Regions from separate parts of the Halomonas sp. BL6 genome, predicted to be linked through region 1. Evidence: predicted binding sites of a transcription regulator. Region 1 holds the regulator's gene; each other region holds the start of a gene.
The links. The regulator PhoB, encoded in region 1, activates phosphate uptake and scavenging genes when phosphate is short. The targets are predictions, from matches to a motif close to TGTCATANNNNTGTCANA.
Positions count from the first base shown of each region.

Region 2: a site for PhoB is predicted at 1,194-1,211, ahead of phnD (phosphate/phosphite/phosphonate ABC transporter substrate-binding protein). Genes of this name have one in related genera too.
Region 3: a site for PhoB is predicted at 1,012-1,029, ahead of FHJ80_RS00750 (CYTH domain-containing protein). Genes of this name have one in related genera too.
Region 4: a site for PhoB is predicted at 977-994, ahead of FHJ80_RS09445 (DUF6482 family protein). Genes of this name have one in related genera too.

Region 1 is NZ_VDGL01000002.1:535,675-537,875, forward strand. Features, by position in the region: gene phoR (phosphate regulon sensor histidine kinase PhoR) at 1-892, opposite strand, end outside; gene phoB (phosphate regulon transcriptional regulator PhoB) at 895-1,584, opposite strand; gene ubiA (4-hydroxybenzoate octaprenyltransferase) at 1,696-2,201, opposite strand, start outside.
Region 2 is NZ_VDGL01000006.1:193,279-195,479, forward strand. Features, by position in the region: gene FHJ80_RS13940 (bifunctional diguanylate cyclase/phosphodiesterase) at 1-1,158, shown strand, start outside; gene phnD (phosphate/phosphite/phosphonate ABC transporter substrate-binding protein) at 1,268-2,201, shown strand, end outside.
Region 3 is NZ_VDGL01000001.1:164,995-167,195, reverse strand. Features, by position in the region: gene FHJ80_RS00760 (inorganic phosphate transporter) at 1-234, opposite strand, end outside; gene FHJ80_RS00755 (TIGR00153 family protein) at 244-924, opposite strand; gene FHJ80_RS00750 (CYTH domain-containing protein) at 1,061-1,960, shown strand; gene FHJ80_RS00745 (ion transporter) at 2,002-2,201, shown strand, end outside.
Region 4 is NZ_VDGL01000003.1:596,718-598,918, reverse strand. Features, by position in the region: gene FHJ80_RS09455 (cryptochrome/photolyase family protein) at 1-208, shown strand, start outside; gene FHJ80_RS09450 (thiol-disulfide oxidoreductase DCC family protein) at 205-609, shown strand; gene FHJ80_RS09445 (DUF6482 family protein) at 623-925, opposite strand; gene FHJ80_RS09440 (hypothetical protein) at 1,065-1,358, opposite strand; gene dnaB (replicative DNA helicase) at 1,441-2,201, opposite strand, start outside.

The DNA.
Region 1 (2,201 bases):
GCTGGTGAGACAGCGCCAGCGCATCGCGGCGAATACTCTCCAGCATCGGCCCGACGGCAAGCGGCTGGTGATCTTCTCCCCCTCGATCGATTTCGAGCCTAGAGAGTAGTAGCAGGTCGTTGACCAAGTTCTGCATGCGCTTGGTCTGCTCCTCCATTTGACCGATGCCTTTGCCCAAACGGGGCGGCAGCAGCTCTTTCAAATCGCCATAGGTTTCCAAGTAGCCCGACAGCACGGTCAGCGGTGTACGCAGCTCGTGAGACACGTTGGCCACGAAGTCACGGCGCATCTGTTCGAGGCGATGCAAGCGCGTAATGTCCCGGGCCATGACCAAGCGCTCGTCATCACCATAGAGCGTGATTTGATACTGCAGAATACGCCGCTCATCGATGGGTGAGGTGAGTGTTAGCGGCTCGCCATACTCCCGGGCATTGAAGTAGCTAATGAAGCGTGGGTCGCGCAGCAAGTTGGTAATATGCTGCCCGCGGTCATGGGCGGTTTGCAGGCCCAACATCTCGGTAGCCGCGCTGTTCCACCACTCTAAATCACCATGCCGATCCAGCATCACGACGCTATCACGCATCGCTTCCGAGGATTCCTGAATACGCGCAAGGGTCGCCCGCAGGCGGCTTTGCGTGATGCGTTGGCTCTTTTGATAGCGGTAGAGACGATCGAAAAGCTCACCCCAAAGCCCCGTTGCCGCGGGCGGCTCATCGTGAGGGTGAAGCGTCAGCCATTGGAACAGCGCCTTTAATTGGCGCAAGTGATAAATCAAACAGAATAAGAGGCCAGCGGCGAGCCCCACACCGGGATACCCCACCAGCCACCCCAGGCACATGCCCAATAGCGCCAGCCAGGTAATGCGCCACCATTCACGGCTCCACAGGCGCACGACTACACCCGAGCAGAGAAACGATACCCAGTGCCCCGCACTGTTTGAATCAAATTCTGGTGCGCCTCCCCTAGCGCCTTACGCAACCGGCGAATGTGCACGTCCACCGTGCGCTCCTCTACGTACACGTTGCCGCCCCACACCTGATCGAGAAGCTGGCTACGGGTATAGGCACGCTCTTGGTGGGTCATGAAAAACTGCAGTAATCGATACTCGGTAGGGCCCATCTCTAGCGCCTTGCCATGCGCGCTAACACGATGGCTCACCGGGTCTAACAGCAGCCCATTGATTTCGATGGGATCTTCCACGCCGCGCGGGGTCGCCCGACGCAGAACGGCTTTCAGGCGCGCTACCAGCTCACGGGGCGAAAACGGCTTGGTGATGTAATCGTCGGCGCCCGCTTCCAGACCTTGGATCTTATTATCCTCTTCGCCCTTGGCGGTCAGCATGATGATCGGCAGTTCCGCAGTAGCCTCTTCGCGCTTGAGACGGCGTGCCAATTCGATGCCGCTGGTGCCAGGCATCATCCAGTCCAGCAGCAGCAGGTCGGGCTGATGATCTACGACCATCGCGTGGGCATCCTGGGCGTTATCCGCTTCAAGCACGCGATAGTCAGCCATTTCCAGCGCCACAGCGATCATCTCGCGAATGGGCGCCTCATCATCGACGATCAGTACGGTCTTGGCGGTCATTCCAGGGCCTCACGGTGTGCTAAGAAAGCTCATGTATGCGAAAACGGTTCAGTGACATGTCTGTGACGATAACACCATGACTTAATGACAATTCTATGACACCCAGCAATATTAGCCAGCCACGGGCCACTCGCTTAGAGCAATGCCGGCAAAGACCAAGAGCCCCGACCAGTGATTATTCAAAAACGCTTGGAAACAGCGATCACGCTCCCGGTGAACGATCAAACGCTGTTGATGGGCAAAGGTTGCCGCCATTCCGACCACACCGAGCCAGAAGAAACCGCCCAGGCTCGCCATCAGCCCCACCCAAATCAACAACGCCAGGGTGGCAAGCTGCAGCAAGCCAATGATGAGACGGTCGGCACTGCCAAACAGCACCGCCGTGGATTTGATGCCGATCTTCAGGTCGTCATCGCGATCGACCATGGCGTATTGGGTGTCGTAGGCCACTGTCCATAGCACGTTAGCGCTGAACAGTAGCCACGCCACGAGTGGCACCTCGCCAAGCACGGCGCCAAACGCCATTGGAATCGCCCAGGAGAACGCCGCCCCCAGGACCACTTGGGGAAAGTGGGTATAGCGCTTCATGAAGGGATAAATGAACGCTAGCAGCACAC
Region 2 (2,201 bases), on a different contig from region 1:
GTCGCCCGCAGCCTCGATTGCCAGCTCATTGCCGAGGGGGTCGAAACGGCGGCCGAGCATCTCTGCCTATGGGAACTCGATCGCGGGCTGGCACTGCTGCAAGGGTTCTATTTTGCTCGGCCGAGCCCTCAGCCACCCATGCAGCTTAATACGCTATTGCCCGCCACCACCCAGCTCAAAGGCCCGGCGGGACGCACGGCGCACTCCATCTTGCGTCCCATCGAGAGCATCCCGGCAAGTTGTTTAGTGCCCGCGCTGGCTGAACGCTTTCGCGAAGACCCTAAGCTGCGCTGCGTGGCGGTGGTGGAAGAGAGGGTCCCTGTGGCAGTGGTCCGCCGCAACGCTTTTTTGACGCTGTTTGCCAATCAGTACGGCCACGCGCTGTATGCTAAACGTCGCGTGTTAGATATCGCCGATCCTAAAATGATCGTCGCGGACGCAGAGCTCTCTTTAGAAGCCCTGAGTCAACAGCTCACCGACAGCCGCGATATCGAACAGGAAGATTTCGTCATCGTCGGCGGTGACGGTCACTACCTGGGCATGGGCAATATCGTCGATCTGCTGCGGGAGATTACCGCGATTCAAGTGCGTCAAGCGCGCCATGCCAACCCTCTTACCGGGCTGCCCGGCAATATTTTGATCAACGAAACCCTGGCGGCGTATTTATCCGAAGAGCGTGGGTTCGCGGCGGCATACGTCGATCTGGACAACTTCAAAGCGTTTAACGATGCCTATGGCTATGCTCGCGGTGACCACGTGATCATTTCGCTCTCACGGCTGCTCCAGGCTCAAGTGGAGAGCGCGGGGGGCTTTATTGGGCATATCGGTGGCGACGATTTCATGATGCTGCTGCCGTTAGAGCACTGGCAAAACGTCTGCGAGCAAATTCTCCACTCTTTCGAAGTGCTGGCGCCGGGATTTTATGAGGAGAGTGATCGGCTGCAGGGGGGAATTTCCATTGAAAGCCGACAAGGGGGCGTGACGTTCTTCCCCTTTGTCAGCGTCTCGATTGCGGTCAAGCCAATTACTGACCCAGCGCCCTGCAAGGCGCTGGATATCGCCGCGCAGCTATCAGAGCTAAAGCATCAGGCCAAAAAAATCGCGGGCAACAGTCTGTTCGTCGAGCGGCGGGGCTGCTGCACCGGAGAAGCCCAGTAGGTCGTCATGTCGTCGTCATCCAAGCGTCACGGGAGTGTCCCGCTGCTGTCATATTGGCCCGCCACTATGGCATGAACACTTCATAACTCGCTTAGGTGATGCCATGCACATGCACTCTGTCTCTTTCTCTCGTACGCTGTTGAGCGCCGCTGTCGTAGGCGCTTTTTCACTGGCAGCGGTGTCTGCCTCGGCTGACCTCTCTTCACGCTACACGGACAGCGACGGCGACATGATCGCCGACGTGCCCAGCGACGAGTCGCAGTGGGTCGATCCCGATACGCTGGTATTTGCTTATACGCCGGTGGAAGATCCCGCTGTTTATGCCGATGTTTGGGCCGATTTTCTGGACCATCTGAGCGACGCTACCGGTAAAAACGTCCAGTTCTTCCCCGTGCAGTCCAACGCTGCCCAGCAGGAAGCCCTGCGCGCAGGACGCTTGCACGTGGCGGGCTTCAACACTGGCGGTGTGCCGGTGGCGGTCAACTGCGGTGGCTTCCGTCCCTTTGCCATGATGGCGGCAGAAGACGGTAGCTTCGGCTACGAGATGGAAATCATCACCTACCCCGATAGCGGCATCGAGACGGTGGAAGACTTGGCCGGTCGTCAACTGGCGTTTACCTCCGAAACGTCCAACTCCGGTTTTCGCGCTCCCTCCGCGCTGCTGCGCTCCGAGTACGGCCTGGAAGCGGGTGAAGACTTCGAAACCGCCTTTTCGGGCTCTCACGACAACTCCATCCTAGGCGTCGTGAACAAAGATTACGACGCGGCCGCCATTGCCAACTCCGTCGCCAAACGCATGCTGTCGCGCGACGTGGTGAGCGAAGATGATTACAACGTCATCTATACCTCTGAAACCTTCCCCACGACGGCCTACGGTCTGGCGCACAATCTGAACCCTGAACTTGCCGAGCAGATTCAGGATGCATTCTTTAGCTACGACTGGGAAGGCACACCGCTGGAAGCCGAGTTTGCCAACTCCGGTGAAGCACAGTTCATTCCGATCACCTACCAAGAGAACTGGTCCGTGATCCGTACCATCGCCG
Region 3 (2,201 bases), on a different contig from region 1:
GTCGATGATCCCTTTACGGATGGTGTTGGTCACCTCGCCACCCGCCAGCCACGCTCCCAGGAACTCGAAGATCACCGCAATGATGATCGCCTGTTTGATGGTGATCGCTTTCGACCCCACCGAAGTGCCCATAGCGTTGGCCACGTCGTTGGCCCCCACGCCCCAGGCCATGAAGAAGCCGAACAAACAGGCCAGAATGATAAAGATGTCACCGTGCTGAGCAATAATCTGCATGAGTATCCCTTAGCGTGCGGTCAAAATCTGCAGGCGGCTGCCCACGCGCTCTGCGCGGTCAGAGACTTCACCGACCCACTCGATGATCTTGTAGAGAAAGATCACGTCCACCGGCGGCAGTTGGCTCTCCAACTCGAACAGTTGACGACGGATCGCCACCTGCTGGCTGTCGGCCTGATGTTCGAGGGTGTGGAGTTCGCGGATCATGTTCTGCATGACGTCGGAAACGTTGCGACCAAAGCCGGACTCCAGCAGGTCTTTCAACTCTTCCAATGCTTGGCGCGCTTGGGCCACACACGCCACACTGGTACGCATGTAGTCACGCATCGGCTCGGCCAACACGTCGGGCACGCGCATTTTACGGCCCAGCATGATGCCGGTAATGTCGCGGACTTTATTGGCGATCTTGTCCTGCACGCTGATCAGATCGAGCAGGTCAGAGCGCGAGACGGGCAGGAACATGGTGTTGGGCAAGTTCAGCCGCAGCTCTGTCTTCAGGGTGTCGGCGTCGTGCTCTAAGCGCGTCACGTTCTCGCGCAGTTCTGCCGCCGTATCCCAATCACCGGTCAACGTGGCCTCGAAGAACGGGAGCAGTTGATCGGCACATTCATTGGCCTTGACGATGTGGGCCAGCAGCGGCTGGAATGGCGAGCGGCCAAACATCGCGGAAAAAGGGTTGGAGGTTACCATATAGCCTTTAGCCTGTTTTCGGGGAGCCTGGAAATGGCGGGCGCCAGTATAAAGAGTGCGCCCGCCGCCGTCATGAAAAGTTCATAATGTCATCAAAAATTAACCAAAATGTCACAATATCGAGGTGGCGATTGTCATGAAAGAGTCAACCAAAACGCCAGCCCCTACGGAAGTGGAGCTCAAGCTGGCCCTGCCCAGCGGTCAGTCGGATGCGCTGTGCCATCATCCGTTACTGGCCGCGACGCCACCGCACCAGCAGCAGCTCGCCAACACCTACTTCGATACCCCCACAGGCGACTTGGCCGCCGCACGGGTGGCGGTGCGCCTTCGCACCATTGATCAGCAAGTGCTGCAAACCGTCAAAACGGCCGGCCAGGGCGGTGGCGGACTCTCCAGCCGACAGGAGTGGGAGTGGCAAGTTCCCTCAGCCACTCTCGACCAGGCGGCGCTGGCAGAGCTGCCTCCGTTTCAAGGGGCGCTTGGCGATTGCATCGCAGCGCTGCGCCCGACGCTCAGCACCGATTTCACCCGGAAAAGCTGGCAGTTAGTGTGGCAAGACAGCGACATCGAATTGGTGCTGGACGAAGGAGAGATCGTCTGCGGCAGCGCGCGAGCGCCGATTCGTGAAGTGGAGCTGGAACTGAAAGCCGGTGCCCCGGCAGCCCTGTGGACGCTCGCCGTCGAGTTGGCGAGCCAAATAGCGCTGCGCCCCTCCGATACCAGCAAGGCAGCGCGGGGCAATGCCCTAGGCCACCAGCACTGGCCGCTGCCCACCGCCAAGCGCCCTGCCGAGTGGCTGCACCGCGCCACCGTCGCGCTGGACGCCTATCATGATAGCGGCGACGCTGCGCATCTAAACGCCGCACGTCAGGCGCTGGATACGTTGGCCCAGCACCCCCAGCTCGATAGTGCAGCGCGCAGCGAGGCAGAAGCACTGCCCAACGCGCTGAATGCCCAAGGCATGCCGTCGACGACCTACGGCGTTGCTGCGTTAAATCTGGCCCGTCGCTTGGCCCACGAAACCGCGCTACGCTAACCACACTGCCCGATTGATGAAGCCGACTTCAGGATGATGCAATGAGCTTTCCCCTTACGCCCGGTGCCGACGGACTTCGCGCCCGGCTGTTTCACATTATTTTCGAATCCGATACGCCGGGGGCCAAGGCGTTCGACATTGCGCTCATCGTCGCCATCCTGCTGAGCGTGACGGTGATCTTGCTGGGCAGTATCGAGATCTATGCCGAACGTTACGGGCAGCTCTTCTTCTACGTAGAGTG
Region 4 (2,201 bases), on a different contig from region 1:
GCTCAACCGTAATCCACGAATGAAGCTCATTTATGGCTCGTTAGGACGCATGAAAGAGGAGAAGCGCGAGGCCATTCGCCAGCAGGCCGAGCAATTCCTTGCCAAACTGCCGACCAGTAAAGGCTACGGCCAACCGGCGCATACGAAGGGCTATGCCTCTGCTGCCCAACACGCTTCCTCTACATCTGACTCGGAGAACCGCTCATGAGCCGTTTCGCAGCGCTGGATGCCCAGGCTCCGGTCACGCTCTACCATGACGGGGACTGCCCCTTTTGCCGAGTGGAAGTCGCTTGGCTCGCCAAACACCGCCATCGGTCTCGCGTTCGGCTGGTCGATATTCAGAGCAGCGAGTTCAAGCCAGACGAGGTCGGTCGCAGTTTCGACGCCATGATGGGCCAACTGCATTTGCAAGATCAAGAAGGGAGGTGGTTCATCGGGATGGACGCCAGCCGGGCCCTCTATGCGGTGTTGGGCTACCGGCGGCTAGTAAAGCTATCTTGCTTACCGGGCCTGCGCAGCATGATGGATGCAGGCTACCGTTTCTTTGCCCGTCGCCGTATTCGGCTGGGGCGATGGTGGGAAAAACGACAGGGTAAAACCGTCAGCTAATACAGCGGCTGGATCAAAAGACGAGCGGCATACGCGAGGTCAGCGGCGCACTATAATGAGCGTCGCGGCCAATCACCTCATCTTGAGGCACGTGCTGCACTAAGTAGGCGCGATGGATACCCGCACGCTTGAGCTCTAGATAAACGTCATCCAGTGAGCGAAACAGCATCGGTTTACCGCGCTGCATCAACATGTGGCGCTCACCTTCTACATTTTCAAGCTCGACTTGGTAAAAACGACTACCCGAATGGGTAATCACACGGATTTCAAAATTGTCGTGATTCACGACGAACTGTTTCAGCGCTTTCAGTTCCATGGTTCCCTCCTGTTATTGGTCATCGTCATGGAACACAGCATGAAGCGGCTCCATGACAATCATATTACCTTGGCACTAACTGCCTAAGACGGCAATAACAGGGAAGAGTTCCTGTCTCAATCGTCAACTAACGGTCGACTTATTGATACTCGGAGGGGTCGATTGCTTTGCCCAGCGAGTTACGATCGATCCAGTTCCCACCTTTGGTCTCTTTATAGCGAAACACCACTTTGTCGCCTACCACGACGGGGAGTTCAGCATCTTCGGTTTGGTAGCTGTACTTCTCCCCCTCCACCACCAAAAAGTAGCGATAGAGATCGGGCATGCCCAGCCACTCTTTGAAAGGGCCTTCGCGCTCTAGCGACTGGAGTTCACCACGGCCTTCCAGTTTCGGAAGACGTTTGCGGTTACCGCGCCTAAAACCACCTGCCATTTGTTACTCCTGTCTCTCTATCTGCTCGAGGCGAACTGCTCATGAGGGTGCGCATTATACGTTCTCCCCCATGACGCTCAAGTTAATCGCCAAACGCCTCGCCATAGCTATCGGGCGCCAAATCCTCGAAGCGCGTGTATTTACCAATGAAAGCCATGTGAACGGTGCCAATCGGCCCGTTACGCTGCTTACCGATGATGAGCTCCGCAATGCCCTGGTTATCTGGGTTGTCGGGGTTATACACCTCATCCCGGTAAACGAAGGCAATGACGTCCGCATCCTGCTCGATCGCGCCCGACTCCCTCAAATCCGACATCACGGGGCGCTTGTTGGGGCGCTGTTCGAGCGAGCGGTTAAGCTGCGAAAGCGCCACGACCGGGCAGTTGAACTCCTTTGCCAAACCTTTCAGAGAGCGTGAGATCTCAGAGATTTCCCCCGTGCGGTTTTCGGAAAAGCCAGGGATCTGCATCAACTGAAGATAGTCAATCATGATCAGCGCCATGTTGCCGTGCTCACGCACGATACGGCGCAGTCGCGAGCGCATCTCATTGGGCGAGAGCGCGGCGGTATCATCGATGAACAGCTGTTTGTCTTTGAGAAGGTTGACAGCCGATGTGAGCCTTGGCCAATCCTCATCTTCCAGCTGGCCCGAGCGAACGCGCGTCTGGTCGATGCGCCCCAGTGAAGAGAGCATCCGTAGCATCAGCGACTCTGCGGGCATCTCCATGGAGAACACCATGACCGGCTTGTCGCTAGAGATGACCGCATGCTCGACCAAGTTCATGGCGAATGTCGTCTTACCCATCGATGGACGCCCAGCGATGATCACCAAGTCGGAGGGCT